One region of the Streptomyces sp. NPDC005435 genome, then DNA from elsewhere that is predicted to be linked to it. Evidence: riboswitches for the same ligand, from Rfam matches in the RefSeq annotation. Region 1 holds a riboswitch; the other holds the start of a gene.
The links. A riboswitch is a leader RNA that binds a small molecule or an ion and turns the genes downstream of it on or off. The one in region 1 is predicted to bind fluoride.
Positions count from the first base shown of each region.

Region 2: it holds a riboswitch for fluoride, as region 1 does, so the genes downstream of both, AB0898_RS14255 (NUDIX hydrolase) here and AB0898_RS15875 (DUF211 domain-containing protein) in region 1, are expected to answer to the same signal.

Region 1 covers NZ_JBEXEQ010000011.1:78,442-84,850, forward strand. Annotated here, with positions in the region: gene AB0898_RS15845 (aminoglycoside phosphotransferase family protein) at 45-962, opposite strand; gene AB0898_RS15850 (TetR/AcrR family transcriptional regulator) at 1,050-1,643, opposite strand; gene AB0898_RS15855 (GNAT family protein) at 1,692-2,279, shown strand; gene AB0898_RS15860 (inorganic diphosphatase) at 2,333-2,830, opposite strand; gene AB0898_RS15865 (inorganic diphosphatase) at 3,298-3,789, shown strand; gene AB0898_RS15870 (hypothetical protein) at 3,831-4,397, opposite strand; gene AB0898_RS15875 (DUF211 domain-containing protein) at 4,394-4,678, opposite strand; fluoride riboswitch at 4,764-4,826, opposite strand; gene AB0898_RS15880 (GAF domain-containing SpoIIE family protein phosphatase) at 5,018-6,340, shown strand.
Region 2 covers NZ_JBEXEQ010000009.1:269,941-276,349, reverse strand. Annotated here, with positions in the region: gene AB0898_RS14270 (alpha/beta fold hydrolase) at 1-688, opposite strand, end outside; gene AB0898_RS14265 (DNA starvation/stationary phase protection protein) at 969-1,541, shown strand; gene AB0898_RS14260 (cryptochrome/photolyase family protein) at 1,567-3,069, opposite strand; gene AB0898_RS14255 (NUDIX hydrolase) at 3,113-3,640, opposite strand; fluoride riboswitch at 3,670-3,737, opposite strand; gene AB0898_RS14250 (SpoIIE family protein phosphatase) at 3,783-5,927, opposite strand; gene AB0898_RS14245 (suppressor of fused domain protein) at 6,139-6,409, shown strand, end outside.

The DNA.
Region 1 (6,409 bases):
CGAGGAGTCCCCGACCGGACAACTCCCAGCTCACGAGGCCCGACTCACCGACGCACCGTCGCGATGAGCCGCTCCAGCGACGCCCGCCCCGGCGGCCCCCAGGTCGGTTTGCCCCCGGGCCGCCCCTCATCCCCCGCGTGCCCGATGTGGAGGCCGGCCAGCGCCCGCAGCACCGCCCAGCCACGGGCGCGGCGGAGGGTCGCGGCGTCCGGAGCGGGGCGGTAGGCGGCGTGAAAGAGATCGACGGCGCCGTCCGGCAGCAGGATCCACCCGGCGGCGAGGTCGAAGGCCGGGTCGCCCGCGAAGAGGTCGCCGAAGTCGATGACACCGCAGAAACTGCCGTTGGCGGTGAGGACGTTGGCCGGATGGAGGTCGCCGTGGAGCCAGAGGCGGGGGCCCGTCCAGACGGGCGCGTCGGCGGCGTCCTCCCAGACGGCGCGGACGGCGTCCGGGTCGGGGACCAGGCCCAGGTCGGCGGCGGAGTCGAGTGCCCCGGTGAAGTGCTCGGCGGTGTCGGCCAGTACGCCGCCCCGGTCACGGCCGACGGGCGCGTCCTCGGGGGCCGGGCGGTGGAGCGCGGTCAGGAAGGCGGCCAGAGTGGCGGCCGCCTCCGCCGGGCGCGTCGCGGGGGCGCGGTCGGCGGGCTCGCCCGGTACCCAGGTGGTGACGAGCCAGGGGCGTGGGAACCGTTCCGAGGGCTCACCGAGCCGCTGCGGTACGGGAATCGGCAGCGGAAGACGCGGGGCGAGCCCCGGCAGCCAGGTGTGTTCCTTGCGCAACAGCGCGTCCGCCGACCGCGTCGCCCAGGGCATCCGGACCGCGAGATCGTCGCCGAGCCGCCACACCTGGTTGTCCCAGCCGAGCGCCCCGAGCTGGAGAGGGCGCTCCGCGAGATCGGGACACTGCTCACGCAGCAGCTCCCGGATCAGGTCCTCGGTGATGTCAATCTGAGTGTCCGTCATACGGAGCAACGCTAGCGGGGCGCCGACCGCTCCGGGCGCCACTCGCGGTGCCACGACGCCCCCTTGACCGGTACCGGAGCCCCGGGTTCAGTCCGTCGCGAGAGAGGCGAGGAACCCGTCGAGCATCGCGGTCTGGACGTCCTCCGGGAACCGGGCGGGGTCGAAGAGCGCCTGGACGACCAGCCCGTGGATGAACGCGACCGCCGTGGCGGCGAGTTGGTCCGGGTCTGCACCGGCGGGGAGTTCTCCCGCGTCACGGGCGGCCGCGAGGTGCGGGCTCAGGGTCGCGCGCAACCGCGTGTAACGGTCGGCCTGTTCGGCGGCGAGGGCGTCGTCGGCCAGGGACAGGTCCCAGGAGCTGACCCAGATGCGGTTGCGGGCGGTGTCGTCGGGGGTCAGCGGCAGGATGTCGAGGAGCATGACCCGGACGGTGGCGAGACCGGGGGCGGGGTGCTCGCGGCGCGGCCGCCCCGCCGTGTTGCTCTCCAGCAGGCTCAGGGCGTGCGCGATGAGGGCGCGCTTGGCCGGGAAGTAGTGCATGAGCAGCCCGGTGGAGACACCCATCTCGGCGGCGACGGCACGCAGGGTCAGCCCGCCGAACCCCTTCTCCGCGAGCACCTGCCACACGGCACGGCTCACGTCCTCACGGCGGGATTCATGGTCGACGGGTGCGGGCGGCATGCTGCTACCTTACGTACCGAACGCTTGTTACGTACCCAGGAGGCGCCCGTGTTCGCCCTGCCGCTCACCGACGACGCCCAGCTCCGCCCGCTGGAGCCCTGGCAGGCCGAGGAGTTCCTGGCGCACATCGACCGCGCCCGGCCCACGGTGGACCCGTGGATACCCTGGGCCGGCTTCAGCACGGACCTCGCAACCGCCACCGCCACGCTCCAGCGGTACGCCGACCGCCAGGCCGCGGACTCCGGCCGGATCTACGGCATCTGGCTGGAGGGCACCCTGGTCGGCGGTGTCATGTTCACCCACTTCGACACCGCCTCCGGGGTGTGCGAGATCGGCTGCTGGCTGGAGGCCGCCGGCGAGGGACGCGGTCTGGTGAACCGGGCCTGCCGGGTCCTGATCGACTGGGCCTTCCGCGAGCGCGGGATGAACCGCGTCGAGTGGATGGCCGCGTCGGGCAACACCCGCAGCACCGAGGCCGCGCGCCGCCTCGGCCTGACCCGCGAGGGCGTGCTGCGGCAGCGCTATCCGCACCGGGGCGTGCGGCTCGACAAGGAGGTGTGGGCCGTCCTCGCCGAGGAGTGGCCCGCCACCGCGCCCGACGCGAGCCCGGCACCGGAGGGAGCCATCCGCGCCTGAACGAGTGGAGCGCGAACAGTACGCGCACACCCCGGAGTTGGGCGCGCGAAGGCTCAGGCCCCCTGCCGGGCCGGTTCGGCCGCGCGGGCACGGGAGGCGGCGATCTCCGCGTACGCCTGCTCGCGGCCCTCCCAGTGCGAACCCTCGACGGACTTGCCGGGCTCCAGGTCCTTGTAGACCTCGAAGAAGTGGGTGATCTCCATCCGGTCGAAGTCGGGGATGTCACCGATGTCCTGCACGTCGGCGTAGCGCGGGTCGTGCGCGGGGACGCAGAGGATCTTCTCGTCGGGGCCGTGCTCGTCGCGCATGACGAACATGCCGACCGCCCGGCACTCCACGACACAGCCGGGAAACGTCGGCTCGCCGGTCAGCACGAGCGCGTCCAGCGGGTCGCCGTCGCCGCCGAGGGTGCCGTCGATGTAGCCGTAGTCGGCCGGGTACTGCGTGGAGGTGAACAGCATCCGGTCCAGACGGATGCGGTGCAGTTCGTGGTCCATCTCGTACTTGTTGCGCGACCCCTGAGGGATTTCCACGATCACGTCGAGTTCCATCGGTTCTCCTGGTGGCGGGTGTCGTCGCCCGGCGTGCGCGTACGGCCGGGCATGGGCGCGGGTCCGTACGGCGCGGGCGGATGGCGGCCGCGGCGGGGAGTCTCACCGAAGGGCGGCAAAGCGGCGGGTACGGGCATCGTTCCTCCTGGTCACAGCGTTGGACCAGGGACCGTCAGCGGCGGATGCCGCGGTTCACGGTGAGCCCCATCACCGGCGCGCTCGGCGCATTCGCAGTATGCCCGGCATGACGCCGCGGCAGGCATCCAGCGTACGCCGAACGGGGCATGCGAGCCGTACGGCACCGGTCACGACAGATCCCCTCCACATGGTTGCCGCCCACCCCCTCGTGGGAAGAATGGTGGTGCCGGGGGCGATGGGGCTCGCCCTGTGACCGCACGGCCGGGCGTACGACGACCGTGCTGATGGCCTCTGCGTGGAGGGTGTGCGCACCACGGGAGGTGACTGCGATGGAGTTCCTGGTCACGGTGGACGCGACGATCGGCTCGCCGTTCGCCCCGCCCGACGGCTCGGACGGCCACGACCTGATGAGCGCGGGCTCGACCCGGGTGACCGGATACCCGGTCGGCTCGGGCAGCGCCGGCGGCACCCTCACCGGCCAGGGCGGTACGGTCCCGGTCCTGCTGCTCATGGAGGAACCCGCCCTGCCGGACCGTACCGTACGGGCCCGCCCCGTGGCCCTGCTGCACGCGCTGGTGGACGGCCGCCCGGAGACCCGCGTGCTGTGCGTGCCCGCGCACGACGCGAACTTCGCGTCCCTCGCCGACGTGAGCGCCCTGCGCGTCTGGCACGCCGACGAGGACACCGTCGCCACCGTGCTGCGCCGCTTCGACCGCTCCCACCGCTGGCGCGTCATGGACTTCGAGGGGGCCGCGGCGGCGGAGGAGTTCCTGACGGAGGCACGACGGGCGTACGAACGGCTGACGGGGTGCCCGGGGTGAGCGGCCGATCGGCCGGCCGCCGCCCGTGACTTCGGGGCGCCTCACGCGATGTGCAGCCACACCCCGATCCACGTCACCGCCACCCCGCCCGCCCCCAGCACCCCCGCCCACCGCACCACGCTCCCCGCGAACAGGCGCCCCAGCGCCGCCCCCAGCACCGCGAGCGCGACGACGGCCAGCACGGCCACGACCCAGGAGAAGCCGGGCAGCGCGGCACCGGCCAGCAGCGGAAGCGTGGCCCCCGCGAAACTCGCCGTGCAGGCGATCACGGTGGCCAGCAGGGAGCGCAGGGTCGCGAGGCGGCCGAGCCGGGTGGTGGCCAGCTGGCCCCGGCGGGTGAGGTTCAACTGCCGTGAGGCGCGCATGAGATACGCCCGCCGGTCGGCGTAGTCGGCGACGAAGACCGCGAACGCGGCGGTCGTGAGCGCCGCCAGCCCCACCCGGACTGCGAGCCCGGCAGTGACGGGCGCGCCGGAACCGACCAGCGAGGCCGCGGCGAGGGTGAGGGCGTTGAGGAGGCCGTCCACCAGGCCGAGCACGAGCGGCAGGGTGGACTGCGCCGCCAGTTCACGGAACTTCCGCTCCACACTGCCCAGTTGGCCGGTCATCGCGACCGGGGCTTGTTCTCCACCGTGTACACACCGGCCACGACCTCGTCGATGCTGTGCACCACGGCGCCGGTCCGCTCGATGGCCCGGGTGAGCGCCGCGACGTCGATGTCGTCGCCCTCCACGGTGACGTTGGTGCCGACGGTCTCGATGTCGATCTCCGTGACCGCGATGTTCACGGCCTGGACGCCGGGCGCGGCCTCGATGACGAGGGCGAGGTGGATCAGATCGGGTTCGGCGATCGTCTTGTCCACGTCGAGGACGAGTCTGCGGACGGGCATGACGGGCTCCTTGACAGCCAGGGGGCCGGCGAGGGCACCTCCCGGGTCGTGACGGTCGGCGGGCGGGCGCGGTGGCGTCCGTCGCCGTTCGGTAGAGGCCATCAGCACGGGAGTGCGGTCAAGGGCGAGCCTCATCGCCTCTTCCATCATGCGCCCGGCGCGGAGGACCGGCGAGGGCTGGGCACATGGCACCGAGCCCGCCGAGCCACCGAGCCGCCGGGCTGCAGAGCGGTCGAGCCGTCGAGCCGTCGAGCCGCCAACCCGCCGGAGGCCAACACGCTGAGGTTTCCGAACCACGGACGACAAAGGTTACAAAGGAGACAGGACGGAGGGAGTGCGATGAAGCGGGACGATCCACCACAGCCGGAGGCCGGGTCCGACGCGTCCGCCCCCGAGGCACCGGAGGCCTCGGCGGCGCGGCTGCGGCTGCTGGCCGAGGCGAGCCGCGCGCTGGCGTCCAGTCTGGACGCCGGGGAGGCGCTGCGCCGGCTGGCCCGGGTGGTGGTGCCCAATCTGGCCGACGCCTGCGTCATCGACGTGATCGAGGGCGACGGCCTGCGGCGGCTGACCGTCACGGACCGTGACCCGGAGCGGGCGGTACGGGTGCTGCCGGGCGCCTCCCTGCCGGCGCCGGGCGAGTCGGCGGCCGAACTGGCCAAGGTGCTGCGCGGCGCGGGCCCCGTGGTGGTCGACCGCTTCGGCGGCCCGGAGCCGGACGACCCGCTGCGTGCCGCGCAGTGGCGGCTGTACCGCAGCCTGGGCGCGGAAACCGCGCTGATCGTGCCCCTGCGCGCCCGCCGGCAGGCGCTCGGCGCGCTGACCTTCGTCCGGCGCGCCCCGGCGACCCGCTTCGACGAGCAGGAACAGGCGCTCGCGGCCGACCTCGGCCACCGGGCGGGCCTCGCGCTGGACAACGCCCGGCTCTACGCGCTCCAGCAGCACACCGCCGAGCAGTTGCAGCTCTCCCTGCTGCCGGACCTGTCCGGCGTCGGCGACGTCGAGCTGGCCGCGCGCTATGTGGCCGCGCGGGAGCGGGCGGAGGTGGGCGGCGACTGGTACGACGCGTTCCGGCTGCCCGACGGCTCGCTGATCCTCGCCGTCGGCGACGTCGTCGGCCACGATCTGACCGCCGCCGTCCGCATGGGCCAGCTGCGCAACATGCTGCGGGCGCTGGCCTACGACAGCGGGGACGACCCGGCCGGCACGATGGGCCGGCTGGACCGGGTGATGCAGGGTCTGACCGCCGTCGAGCTGGTCACGGCGGTCATCGCCCGCGTGGAGACGCCCCCGGACGCGCCCTGGCTGCTGCACTGGACCAACGCCGGGCATCTGCCGCCCCTGCTGGTCTGCCCCGACGGCCGCAGCGACCTCCTGGAGGAGGGGCACGCCCCCATCCTCGGCGTGGATCCCGGCCTCGACCGCGACACCGCGACCGTCACGCTGCCGCCCGGCTGCACGTTCCTCCTGTACACGGACGGGCTCGTGGAACGTCCCGGCGAGGACATCGGGCGCGGGCTGACCCGGCTGCGCCAGTGCGCGACCGCGTTCGCGGGCGAGCCGCTGGAGGTCTTCCTGGACGAGCTGCTGGCCCGGATGGGCGACGACCGCCAGGACGACATCGCCGTCCTGGCCATGCGGGTTCCCTCCGCTCCGTCCGGCTGATCCCTACGGGCCGCCCCGCACGGTCGCTCGCCGGTCCCTCTTGATCCGCGCTGCCGACTGGTCCGTCCC
Region 2 (6,409 bases), on a different contig from region 1:
CGGACGTGGTGGTCCGGGCGACCAGGCCCCCGGGGACGGGCCGGGTGCGCAGCAGGTCCGAGACGGCCTCGGCGGCGAGGGTGTGCCAGGTGGGCAGGCGGCGCAGCATGGCGTGGTCGGTGCCGTCGAGGACGGCCATCCCGGCGCGGGCCCCCTCGGCGCGCGCCCGCTGGACGAAGCGGGTGGAGTCCGCCGCGGAGGTGACGTGGTCGGCGTCGCCGTGGAGGACGAGCAGCCGGGCGCCGTCGAGGTGGGCGACGGGTTCGCCGGGCGGCAGCCAGGGGGCGAGGGCGAGCACGCCGCATACGGCGGGGTGGCCGGCCACGCGTACGGCGGCCCGGCCGCCCATCGAGTGGCCGACGAGGACGACGGGGACGGGGCCGTAGCGGGCCGCCAGTTCGGCGAGGGCGCGGCGGACGTCGTCGGCGGCGGCGCCGTCGTTCCAGCCCCGGTGGCGGTAGCGGACCTCGCCGAGCAGGACGTGGTCCGGGGGCAGGCCGGTGCCGACCGCGCGCAGGAGGGAGCGCATCCGCAGCGCGGCGAGGTGCCAGGGGCGGGAGAGGGTGTGGTCCTCGGCGCGGCCGCCGTGGGCGGTGAGGACGGCGGCCCGTACGGTCTCGGGTGCGTGCCGTACCAGCAGGGCGCTTTCCGTCCGCCGGTCGTCCGTCGCCGTCCTGTCCGTGGTCATCCGCCGTGCTCCCCGCTGTGGTGGTCGTCGCCTGTCGTGACGGCCGGCCGTCGTGATCGTCGGCCACCGTGATCGTCTCCCGCCGTGATCGTCGGCCGCCGTGGGGAATCCGTAGCCGGGCGCCGTCCGGCTTGGCCGGGACCGGAAACCGGCCGACAACGCCGACGACAGTGAACCGGGAACCGGCCGGCCGGAAACCCGGCAGGTCTGACCGCGCCGGACCGGGGCACCCGTGATCGGGCAAGGAACGCAACGCCCGCGAGAGACCCGAGGTGGAACCATGACGAAGGAGATCAAGGACCTGACCCCGAAGTACACCGTCCCCGGTATCGAGCGCGAGGCGGCGGGGCGGCTGATCGGGGTGCTGCGGCTGCGGCTGCACGCGCTCAACGATCTGCATCTGACGCTCAAGCACGTGCACTGGAACGTCGTCGGGCCGCACTTCATCGCCGTGCACGAGATGATCGACCCGCAGGTGGACCGGGTGCGCGAGATGGCCGACGACGTGGCGGAGCGCATCGCGGCGCTGGGCGGGGTCGCACAGGGTACGCCGGGCAGGCTGGTGGCGGAGCGCACCTGGGACGACTACTCGATCGGCCGGGGCGACGCCATCGCCCATCTGGGTGCTCTCGACCTCGTCTACACCGGGGTGATCGAAGGCGTACGGGCCGCGGTCAAGGAGGCGGGCGACATCGACCCCGCCACCGAGGATCTGCTGATCGAGCAGCTGCGGGACCTGGAGCAGTTCCAGTGGTTCGTGCGGGCGCACCTGGAGAGCGCGGGCGGCACGCTCGCGACCGGTGGCGCGCGCACCGAGGAGCAGGCCGCGGCCAAGGGCGCCGAGCTGAGCTGAGGACGTGCGGGATCGGGGCGCGGCGTCACGGGGGTCCGGCGCCGCGCCCCCGCTCTGTGCGCAGTACCTCGTCCAGGTCGCCGAGCCGGTCCAGGCCCTGGACGGCGCGCGCGGTGCGCGGGTTGCCGGCGAGGACGGCGCGGTGGCGGTGGACGAAGGACCAGTAGCCGGTGGTGAAGGGGCAGGCCCGCGCGCCGGTGCGGTCGCCCGGGCGGTACGCGCAGCCGTCGCACAGGTCGCTCATCCGGTGGATGTAGGCGCCCCCGGAGGTGTACGGCTTGGTGGTCATGCGGCCGCCGTCGGCGTACTGGGACATGCCGACGACGTTGGGCAGCATCACCCAGTCGTAGCCGTCGACGAAGCTGCGGTGGAACCAGTCGGTCACCGCGGCCGGGTCCCAGCCCCGCTGGAGGGCGTGGCTGCCGAGCAGCATCAGGCGCGGGATGTGGTGGGTCCAGCCGGTGTCGCGGACCTGGGCGAGGGCGGTGGCCAGGCAGCGGGCGGTGACGGCGTCGGCGTCGAGGCCGTCGAACCAGTCGGGCAGCGGGGCGTGGTGGCGCAGGGCGTTGCGGTGGCGGTAGTCCTCGCCGAAGTACCAGTAGAGGTGCCAGACGTACTCGCGCCAGCCGGCGATCTGCCGTACGAACCCCTCGGCGCTGTGCACGGGCGCGTGCCCGGAGCGCCAGGCGTCCTCGGCGGCGGCGACGGTCTCGGCGGGGTCGAGGAGGCCGAGGTTGAGGGAGGACGAGAGCAGGCTGTGGCTCATGACCGGGTCGGCGGCGAGCATGGCGTCCTCGTGCGGGCCGAATCCGGCGAGCCGGTGTGCGGTGAAGCGGCGCAGCGCGGCGACGGCCTCGCGGCGGGAGGCGGGGAAGCGGCGGGGGCCGTCGCGGCCCGTGAAGCGGATGCCGTCGCGCTGTTCCCAGCGGTCGAGGTCGGCGCGGACCTCGGCGTCGATGTCGTCCTCGCGGGGCCGGTACGGGGCGGGGGCGCCCAGGGTGCTCGCGCCCTTGGGCGGGGGTTCGCGGTTGGCGTGGTCGTGGTTCCAGCGGCCGCCTGCCGGGGTGTCGCCGTCCATGAGGAGGCCGAGTTCGCGGCGGACCCAGCGGTAGAAGTCCTCCTGGCGCAGCCGTCGTCCGTCGCGGCCGTCGGCCCAGGCGCGGAAGGCGTCGTGCGGGATGAGGAAGGCGGGGGTGGGCAGCACGCGGACCCGGTCCAGGGAGCGGACCAGGCGCAGGGCGGCGCGTGAGGTGGGGTGGTGGACGGTCACGGGGGTGTCGCCGACGGCTTCGCCGAGGCCCTCGCGGTAGGTCTCGGCGCGGACGTAGCGGACGCGGTCGCCCAGTTCGGCGGCGCGGTGGCGCATCGCGGAGAGGACCAGGTGGGCCTTGGCGCGGTGGAAGCGGCGGCGCCGGAAGACCGAGCGGGCCTCGATCATGACGAGGGGGGCGTCGCGGGCGGGGGCGTCGTCGCCGGTGAGGAAGTGGGGGCCGAGCTGGTCGCCGAAGAGCCAGTGCGGGTCGGTCATGGGAGCGCCTCGTTCCTCCGGCCGGCCGGTTCCGCGGGTGCCGTCAGTCCAGTTCGGGGGCGGGGCGCGGGGTACGGCGGAAGAAAGTGGTGGCGCGTCTGATGCGGGAGGCGGTGTCGTTGGGGCGCCAGAGGTTGCCGAGGTAGGGGGCGTAGCGGCGGGCGCCGTGGTGGTAGAAGCCGGGCAGGTGTCCGGCCAGGGGCGGCTTGAGGTCGAGGGCGCGCAGCCGGGCGAAGGGCACGAACTCGGGTGTCATGCCCGGCTCGCGGGCCACCGGGTTCTGGCCGTGGGCGGAGCCGTCGGCGGCGAAGACCAGGTCGACGGTGCGCTGTCTGCTGTCGGGGTCGACGGCCTCCAGCACGAAGGCGACGCGTGTCGGTTCCACCGCGAGGCCGGTCTCCTCGCGCAGCTCGCGGCGGGCGCACGCGGCCATGCTCTCGCCCATCCGGGGGGTGCCGCCGGGCAGCACCCAGTCGTCCAGGCCCTGGGCGGTGCGGTGGACGAGCAGCACGCACTGTCCCCGGAAGAGGATGGTGGAGCAGCGGAGCATCATGTCGTCGGGCATCGTCATGCCGACCTCCTCGCGTATGACGTGCGGGTGTGCCGGCAGAGGCCATCAGCGGGCGTACGCGCCCGCGGTTACGGCGAGCCTCATCGCCGCGAGTGCTGCGTCCATTGTCGAACCGGCCGGGGGCCCGGGCAAACGGTGAGCCCTACTCCGCTCCCCCGGGCGGGCCGAGGCGGGCCAGGAGGAGGGCCGTGTCGTCCCCGGCGGACTGGTCGAGGGTGTCGAGGAGCATGTCGCAGATGTCCTGGAGCGAGCCGGCGGGGGTGGTGGGGCCGGTGGGCGCGGTGGAGCCGGCGGACGCGGTGGAGCCGGCGGCTCCTTCCAGCGCGCGGCTCAGGGCCTCGATGCCGACGTCGATGGCGTCGTGCCGGGACTCCACGAGGCCGTCCGTGTAGAGGGCCAGCAGGGAGCCCTCGGGCAGTTTCGTCTCCAGCGTCCCGAACGGTACGCCGCCCACGCCCAGCGGGGCGGCGGTGGGCAGGGTGAGGAGCCGGGCGCCCTGTCCGGGCTGGACGAGCACGGGCGGCAGATGTCCGGCGCTGGACAGCACACAGGTGCCGCGCTTGGGGTCGCAGACGGCGTAGACGCAGGTGGCGAAGGACTCGCTCAGGCCGGCCGCCGTCTCGTCGAGGTGCCCGAGCAGTTCGGCGGGCGGGAGGTCGAGGCGGGCCAGGGCGCGGGTGGTGGTGCGCAGCTGACCCATGATCGCGGCGGCGCGTATGCCGCTGCCCATGACGTCGCCGACCACGAGTCCGACCCGGCCGTCGTTGAGCGGCAGTACGTCGTACCAGTCGCCGCCGACCTCGGTGCCGCTGCCCGCGGGCCGGTAGCCGACGGCGATCTCCAGGCCGTCGGGCTGGTCGGGGGGCTGCTGGGGCAGCAGGCTGTGCTGGAGGGTGAGCGCGGTCTCGCGCTCACGGCCGTAGAGCAGGGCGTTGTCCACGCTGACGGCGGCGCGGCCGACGAGTTCGCAGACCAGCTGGAGGTCGCGGCTGTCGAAGGGGCGGGTGTCGGCGGTGCGGTAGAGGGTGAGCACGCCGAGCACGGAGCCCCGGGCCAGCAGGGGCGCGGCCAGGAGGCTGCGGACCCCGGTGCCGCGCAGCGCCTCGGCGGCCTGCTCGTCCCGGGCGAGCTCGCGGAGCGCGGCGGCGTCCACGCGGGGGATCAGTACGGGCGCGGCCTCGCGGACGCTGCGGCACAGCAGCGGGGACGAGCCGGAGCCGGTGAGTCCGTCCGGCAGCTCGGCGGTGCCGTCGCTGCCGTCGGGGCGGGCGGCGGCGACCGCGAGGGTACGGAAGCCGCCGTGGCCTTCGCCGGAGTGCGGGGCCAGCGAACGCTGTCCGACCACGGAGTCCAGTACGTCGACGGTGGCCAGGTCGGCGAACCGGGGCACGACGGCCGCGGCCAGCTCCCGCACGGTCTGTTGCAGATCGAGCGTGCTGCCGATGCCGGAACTGGCCTCGGTGAGGGTGGCGAGGTGCCGGTGGGCCGCCGCGATCTCGGTGGCGGCCAGATGCCGTTCGGTGACGTCCACGACGGACACCGCCACGCCCAGCGGATGCCCGCGCCGGTCCTCGATGCGGTAGTACGACTCCGACCAGGCGTGGTCGTGGTCCGGGTCGAGCGGGGTACGGCCCACCGTGCGCTGGTCGAGGATCGGCTCGCCGGTGCGCAGCACCTGTCGCATCGCGGACTCGATCGCGGTGGTGTCCAGCTCGGGCAGCGTGTCCTCCAGGCGCCGCCCGCGCACCTCGTGCTCGGTGACCCCGTTGGCGGTGGTCAGGGCGCGGTTGATCCGCATCCAGCGCAGATCGGTGTCGAACACCGCGAGCCCGACCGGGGACTGGTCGATCAGCAGCTCGGAGAGGGCGAGGTCGCCCTCGACGCGTCGTACGGTGCCCTCGTCGGCGGCGAGCGCCAGGCCCAGCACCCGGCCGTCGGGGTCGTGCAGCCGGCCCTTGCGGTACTCCACCAGGCGGGTGGAACCGTCCTTGCAGCGGGCGGGGAAGACGCCCGCGAAACTCTCGCCTGCGTGGATCCGCCCGAACCGCTCGTGCGCGTGCTCCACGTCCTCCGGCGCGGCCAGCAGCTCGTCCACGGACGCGCCGAGCGCCTCGTCGGCCGCGTACCCGAAGAGCTGTTCCGCCTCGGGGCTCCACAGCACGATGCGGCCCTGGCCGTCGACCACCACGGCCGAGGCGTGCAGCAGGTCCAGCAGTCCCCCGGGCACCCCGGCGTCCCCGGTCCCGGCCGGCCCGGGCCCGCGACTCCAGAGGTCCTTGCCACCCATACCCGCCGCCTCCCGTCGCCCGGTCCGACGCGGGTTACGCCCGGACCGCGCCTTTTGCGTCAGCTGATACCACTATGCCGCGAGGGGCGCTGCCGCGCGGGGAGGGGAGGGGGGTGGGGGGCTTGTACGGGGTGCGGCCGGGGTGTGGTCGGGCTGTGGTCGGCGGGCGGGCGGCGTGGGAGAGGGCCGTACGCGGTGGGATGATCACACGGTGAGTGACGCGAGGGTGCCGGCCGCGGAGGCCGTTGAGTCGCATGTCCGGGCGTACTTCGCGGGGCACGCCGTGGAGGCCGTCGGCTTGGGTCCCGACTTCAATCCCGGGCTCGGCTCCGGGTTCGGTTCCGGGGCGGAACGGCGAGAGGTGGCACCCGGGGCGCGCGTACTCGTGGTGGGGCCCGGTCCGCGCGGCGACGGCTGGGCCTATGTGACCGCCGGGTGCTGGGCCGCGACGGACCCGACGGAGAAGGGCGGTCACGGGCTTG